Regions from separate parts of the Streptomyces sp. NBC_00090 genome, predicted to be linked through region 2. Evidence: riboswitches for the same ligand, from Rfam matches in the RefSeq annotation. Region 2 holds a riboswitch; the other holds the start of a gene.
The links. A riboswitch is a leader RNA that binds a small molecule or an ion and turns the genes downstream of it on or off. The one in region 2 is predicted to bind cyclic di-AMP.
Positions count from the first base shown of each region.

Region 1 (3,399 bases), 830 kb from region 2:
GGCGCGCAGGGCGACCCGGGTGTGGCCGTCGGGCGAGAGGTGCAGCCGGTCGTCGTCCCAGGCCCGCAGGTCCTGCACGGACTTGAGGGACCACAGGTCGAGGACCGGGCAGTCGTAGCGGTCCGCGATGGACCGGACGTGGGCGGTGTAGGTGGCGATCTTCCCGCGCAGGTGTCGGAGCACGGGGATGTCACGGGTGTCGAAGCCGGTGGTCACCATGACGGTGCCGACGGCGGAGGTCAGGTCCGCGACGGCGCGCTCGAAGCGCTCGGCCACGTCGTCGGGGTCGGTGCCGGGCCGGATGATGTCGTTGCCGCCGGCACAGAAGGTCACCAGGTCGGGGGCGAGTTCCTTCGCCCGGGGGACCTGTTCCGCCACGATCTGGTCGAGCAGGCGCCCGCGTACGGCCAGGTTGGCGTAGCGGAAGGCGTCGTGCTCCGGCAGCTGGTCGGCGAGCAGCACCGCGAAGCGGTCCGCCCAGCCGACGTACGTCCCGTCGGGTCCGGGGTCTCCGACGCCCTCGGTGAAGCTGTCACCGATCGCCGCGTACGACCCGAATGCGTTCTTGTCTCTTGATCTCGAATCGTCTGCCACGGGAGCACATCCTTCCCTTTCGGATGTGACCTACGCGACCGTAAGGAAGGGTTGACGGCGGGTGAGATATGCCACCGATAAAGATTCCACCAAGCCGGAATACGCTCCCGAATATGTCAGGAACACACTGGCGGCCCGGCACAGGGGTGCCGGGCCGCCAGCTGTGCGACCGCGTCAGATGGAGACGCCGTGCTGGCGCAGGTACGCGAGCGGGTCGATGTCGGCGCCGTAGTTCGGCGAGGTGCGGATCTCGAAGTGCAGGTGCGGGCCGGTGGAGTTGCCGGTCGAGCCGGAGAGGCCGATCTGCTGGCCGCCGCTGACCGACTGGCCGGACGAGACGGAGAGGGAGGAGAGGTGCGCGTACTGCGAGTAGCTGCCGTCGGAGTGCTGGATGACGACCTCGTTGCCGTAGGCGCCGCTCCAGCCGGCCGAGACGACGGTGCCGGCGCCCACGGCGCGGACGGTCGTACCGGAGGAGGCGATGAAGTCGACACCCGTGTGGTAGCCGGAGGACCACATGGAGCCGGAGGCGCGGTACGGGGTGGAGATGCCGCCGTCGACGGGGGCGACCCAGCCGGAGGAGGAACCGGTGGACTGCGAGGAGGTCGAGGCGTCCGACTGCGCGGAGGTCGAGGCGTCCGGCTGCGAGGAGGTCGAGGCGTCCGACTGCGCGGAGGTCGAGGCGTCCGGCTGCGCGGCGGTGGCGGCCGGGGCGGAGTCGCGCTCGGTGCCGCGGGAGGCGCGGGTCTCCTCGCCGGAGGCCTGCGACGAGCCGCTCTCCGACTCGGCCTTCGGAGCGGCCTTCGGGGCGGCGGCCTTGGGCGCGACGCGCTTGTGGGCGGCCTTCGGGGCGGAGGCCTTGGCGGTGCTCTTGGCGCCGAGGGTGAGCTTCATGCCGGGCAGGATCAGCGAAGGGTTCTCGCCGACGACCTGGCGGTTGTCCTCGTACAGCTTCTGCCAGCCACCGGCGAGGTGGTGCTCGACCGCGATCTTCGACAGGTAGTCGCCGCGGACGACGGAGTACGTCGTCGGGGCGGCCTTCACGGCGGCGGCGGGCGCGGCCCGAAGGGCGGCGGGGGCCTTCACCTGGGCGGCGGCGGCGACGGCCTGGGCGGGAACGGCGGCCGGGGCGGCCTGCTCGGCGGCGTGGGCGCCGGTCGCACCGAAGAGCGGGAGGGCGACGACTGCGCCTCCGGTACCGGCGGCGACGATTCCACGCGTGATCGGGTTGATCTTGGGACGGCGGTGCTTACCCTTCGCGGGCATGGCGAATTCCTCTCCGGCGCCTACGAGGTGAGCTGTCGGGTTCGGACTGGAGATGCCCGGCCGCGTTCTCACGCGGCTTCACCCCGAGCCGTCCTGCGTCGCGGGACCGGCGTACTTCCTGGGTCCCCCGCTCCTGCCACACATTTGATGAGTGCGGGTTCCGGACGGTGGCAGGATTCGGCGGTCCGACCGGATTGACGGTGACGCTAGACGAGCGGTTCGACACGGACAAGCCACTGATTTCCCCCGGCATTACCCGTTCCGCTTTTCCACCGGAATTCCGGTCACCCTCCGTGGATGACGGTCCTTCGATTTCCTTTTTCCGTACGGCAATTGCTCCGGGCTCCCGGCCACGATCCGTCACCTCTATGACCCTGCTCACGCGCCGAACGCCATCTCACCCGTAAACAGGGCGCGTTATACACAAGGCCCTAATTCGGACAGATCACCCATTACCGTCCGAGGGGGTGCGCCCGACCGGTCCCGCCTGGATGATTGCCCCAGGAACCGATCTCGCATCGGGCGCCCGAACGTCGACACCCAGGAGCATCCGTGACGCAGCAGCTGCCGCAGGCCCCGCCCACCGAAGCGAACGAACCCGAGCTGGCGGAGGTCCGGAACTTCCGGGACGTGGGCGGCCTGCCGACGACGGACGGGCGCGCCGTGCGACCCGGCCGCCTCTTCCGCAGCGGCCACCTCGCCCACGCCACCGAGAGCGATGCCGTCTTCCTCTCCTCACTCGGCCTGCACACCGTCTTCGACTTCCGCAACGACGCCGACCGGAAGGTCGAGGGCGAGGACGTCGAGCTCCCCGGCGTGCGGAACGTGCACATACCTCTCAATGACCCGGCCGACGGCAAGGAGTTCTGGAAGCTGGTGCGCGACGGTGACATCGCGCAGCTGCGGGGGATCCTGGGCGAGGGCAAAGCGGCGACCCGTATGTCCGACTCGTACCGGAAAATGGTGGTCGAGCGGACTTCGGAGCACAGCCGGATCCTGCACTCCATGGCCGAGGAGAGCCTCCCGGCCCTGATGCACTGCGCGGCCGGCAAGGACCGCGCCGGTCTCTCCATCGCGGTCACCCTGCTCGCCCTCGGCGTCGAGCGGGAGGCGATCGAGGCCGACTACGTGCTGTCGAACGACCCGCACCGCCGGTACAAGGTACGCCGCAGCTCCACCGCCCCGGACGCGATGTCGCCCGAGGTGATGGAGCTGCTGAGCCCGCTCTTCGACGCGCGGGTGGAGTATCTGCGGGCCGCGTTCGAGACGATCGACGCGACCTGGGGATCGGTGGAGACCTACCTCACGGAGGGGCTCAAGCTGACCCCGGAGACCCGCGAGCGGCTGCGGGAGCGCATGCTCGCCGAGGCGTAGCCCCGCCCACGCGCCCGCCCGCCGGTCCGTCCACCCCTTCGCCTACTGGTTCTGCCCGCCGAGCATGAACAGCAGGTAGAGGAAGCCGGCGAAGAGGTGGCCGGCGACCAGGTAGGCGAAGAGGCGGAGCACGAGCCCCTTGGGGAACTTGCCTTCACCGCGCTC
Region 1 covers NZ_CP108224.1:7,422,181-7,425,579, reverse strand. The annotation lists gene OG361_RS33125 (SGNH/GDSL hydrolase family protein) at 1-594, opposite strand, end outside; gene OG361_RS33120 (peptidoglycan DD-metalloendopeptidase family protein) at 769-1,860, opposite strand; cyclic di-AMP (ydaO/yuaA leader) riboswitch at 1,865-2,020, opposite strand; gene OG361_RS33115 (tyrosine-protein phosphatase) at 2,413-3,234, shown strand; gene OG361_RS33110 (DUF6126 family protein) at 3,277-3,399, opposite strand, start outside.
Region 1: linked by a shared signal. The riboswitch ahead of OG361_RS33120 (peptidoglycan DD-metalloendopeptidase family protein) and the one ahead of OG361_RS29585 (M23 family metallopeptidase) in region 2 are both predicted to bind cyclic di-AMP.

Region 2 (3,399 bases):
CCGCGGCCGCCGAAATTCCGGTGGCCGCGGTTTCGCATTTGCCGGAGCCGGTATTTTCGGGCAGCACAAATCAGCTCCAGCGAATTCCTATTCTTTGTATACGGCGCGCGCGTTAATTCCGGGCACTCGACGTGTTGACGACATGTTGCGAAACCCTCACACGGCCGCGCTCCGGCCTTTTGAGGCGGTGCAGCCCCAGTGAGCGCTCCGCGTGCAGCGCGGTCAGCGCCCTGGCCCGCTCGGCGTCGCCGCGCGCGACGGCGTCCACGATGGCGCCGTGCTCGGCCCAGGCCTCCACGGGCTGGGCCGGCTGATCGACCGCGTACATCCAGGCGATCTTGTGCCGGAGCTGGGTGAGGAGCGCCGTCAGGGCAGGGCTGCCGGAGGCCTGGGCGAGCGTCTCGTGGAACCAGCCGCCCAGCGAGCGCAGATCCTCGCCCTGGCCGCGCCTGGCCCGCTCCTGCCCCAGCCTGACCAGCCCTCGCAACACCTTGAGGTGCGCCTCCGTGCGCCGCTGCGCGGCCCGGGCGGCGCCCAGCGGTTCGAGCAGCGCCCGCATGTCGAGCAGGTCGGCCGCCTCCTGCTCGGTGGGCTCGGCGACATGGGCGCCCGCGTGGCGGCGGGTGACGACGAAGCCCTCGGACTCCAGCGTGCGCAGGGCCTCGCGGACCGGGACACGAGAGACCCCGTAGCGGCGCGCGAGCTGCTCCTCGGTCAGCCGGCCACCCCGCTCGAAGACACCGGAGACGATGTCGTCCCGGATCGCCGTGCATACCGATTGCGCGGGAACGCGCATGTCCGACCTCCGCCTTGATCCGCGCGAGACAATTCGAGCGATGCCTGTTCCGCGTCCGTTCTGCTTCTGTTCTGCGACTCTATTGCAGCACGCCGAAATTTCCGATGCCCCGACGGAATCCAGGGATATGTTTTGGCCAGCGAAAAGCCCCGGCTCAGTACGAGCCGGGGCTTTTGCGACGCGATCCGGGTGGTGTCAGAGGCTGACGCCGCGGGCGCGGAGGTACGAGATCGGGTTGATGTCGGAGCCGTACTCGGAGCTCGTCCGGGCCTCGAAGTGGAGGTGCGGGCCGGTCGAGTTGCCGGTCGAGCCCGAGATGCCTATCTGCTGGCCCGGCTCGACGGTCTGGCCGACGTAGACCCCGATGGACGAGAGGTGACCGTACTGGGTGTACGTGCCGTCGTGCATCCGGATGACGATGTTGTTGCCGTACGCGCCGCCCCAGCCGGCCTCGACGACGGTGCCGGAGCCGACGGAGACGACCCGGCTGCCGTAGGAGGCGTGGAAGTCGATGCCGGAGTGGCTGCCGGAGGACCAGAGCGAGCCGCCGGCCTTGTAGCCGGTGCTCACGTACGAGCCGGCCACGGGGAGCTGGAAGGAGTTGAGCCGGCGGCGCTCGGCCTCGCGGGCGGCGCGCTCCCTCTCCTCGCGGACCTCCTTGGCGCGGGCCTCGGCCTTGCGCTTCGCCTCTGCCCGGGCCTCGGCCTCGACCTTCGCCTTGGCGGCGGCCTCGAAGGCCTCCTGCTCCTGGGCGGCGACCTGGGCGCTGACCCGGTCCGCGAGGGAGTCCTCGGTGATCACCTGGGTGAGGCCGGTGTCCTCGGCGGAGCGGTTGTCCGTGTCGGCGGCGAGCGCCGGGGAGGCGAAGGTTCCGATCACCCCGGTGGTGGCGAGCGTCGCGACGCCGGCGATGCCCACGCTGCGGCGCGCCATCCGGCTCGGACCACGATGCTTCCCGGTGGCACGGGTGAACGCCATGTAGTGGCTGATCCTTTCCTTCCTTCTCGCCTACCGGGTTAGCTGACGGGTTCGGAGCAGGAAGGTCTCCTACGAGCCCCTCCGTACGAGACGAAGGCGCCCGATTCACCCCAGGGACGTGTTGGGTCCCCGGCTCCCCAGGCTCGCGCCTGACGGGGACTCGGCGATGACTGTCCGTTGCCGCGGACGCGGCACGTGCACCTGACGAACAGCCGCACCGACGCTATGCGGATCGTCTTTCAATCACCAAACAGACACGCCACTTTGTAAGACATGCCACAGGGCAGACAGCCACCCTTGACATCAATTCGGACAAAGCGGATGGCCCCGACGAAACCATGACGTCGGGGCCATCCACCGGCGGATCCGAGGAGCGATCAGCCGGTCACGACGGTGACTTCACCGATGCCGAGCGCGCGCACCGGCTCCACGATCTGCGCCGCGTCGCCCACGAGCACGGTGACGAGCCGGTCCACCGGGAAGGCGTTGACCACGGCCGCGGTCGCCTCGACCGTGCCGGTGTCGGCGAGACGCGCGTACAACTGGGCCTGGTAGTCGGCCGGGAGGTGCTGCTCCACCTGGTCGGCGAGCGTCCCGGCGACCGAGGCCGCCGTCTCGAACTTGAGCGGCGCCACCCCCACCAGGTTCTGCACGGCCGTCTCGCGCTCGGCGTCGGTGAGGCCCTCCGCCGCGAGGGTCCGCAGCACCTTCCACAGGTCGTCAAGTGCCGGGCCGGTGTTCGGGGTGTCGACCGAGCCGCTGATGGCGAGCATCGACGCGCCGTTCCCCGCGGCGTCGGAGCGGAGCACCTGACCGAAGGCCCGCACGCCGTACGTGTAGCCCTTCTCCTCGCGCAGGACCCGGTCGAGCCGCGAGGTGAGCGTGCCGCCGAGGCAGTACGTGCCGACGACCTGGGCGGGCCAGACGCTCGCGTGCCGGTCGGCGCCGATCCGGCCGATCAGCAACTGGGTCTGGACGGCGCCGGGACGGTCCACGACGACGACCCGGCCGGTGTCGTCGGCGGTGATCGGCGGCATCGGCAGCGGCTCGGCCGGCTCGCCGGTCCAGGCGCCCAGCGTCTCGGCGAGGACCTTCTCCAGGTCGACGCCCGTCAGGTCGCCGACGACGACGGCGGTGGCCGTGCCGGGGCGGACGTGCGCGTCGAAGAAGGCGCGGACCGCGGCGGCGTCGATCGCGGCGACCGTCTCCTCCGTGCCCTGGCGCGGCCGGGACATCCGCGACTCGGCCGGGAAGAGCTCCTTGGAGAGCTGCTTGGCGGCCCGGCGGGCCGGGCTGGCCGTCTCGTGCGGGATCTCGTCCAGGCGGTTGCGCACCAGGCGCTCGACCTCGGTCTCCAGGAAGGCCGGGGCGATCAGGGCCTCGGAGAGCAGCCCGAGCGCCTTGGGCAGCCGGGAGACCGGCACCTCCAGGGAGACCCGTACGCCCGGGTGGTCCGCGTGCGCGTCGAGCGTGGCTCCGCAGCGCTCCAGCTCGGCCGCGAACTCCTCGGCGCTGTGCTGGTCCGTGCCCTCGGAGAGCGCGCGGGCCATGATCGTGGCGACGCCGTCGAGACCCGCCGGCTCGGCGTCGAGCGGGGCCGGCAGGTAGAGCTCCACGGCCACGAC
Region 2 covers NZ_CP108224.1:6,588,667-6,592,065, reverse strand. The annotation lists gene OG361_RS29590 (GntR family transcriptional regulator) at 113-796, opposite strand; gene OG361_RS29585 (M23 family metallopeptidase) at 992-1,774, opposite strand; cyclic di-AMP (ydaO/yuaA leader) riboswitch at 1,787-1,950, opposite strand; gene OG361_RS29580 (M16 family metallopeptidase) at 2,152-3,399, opposite strand, start outside.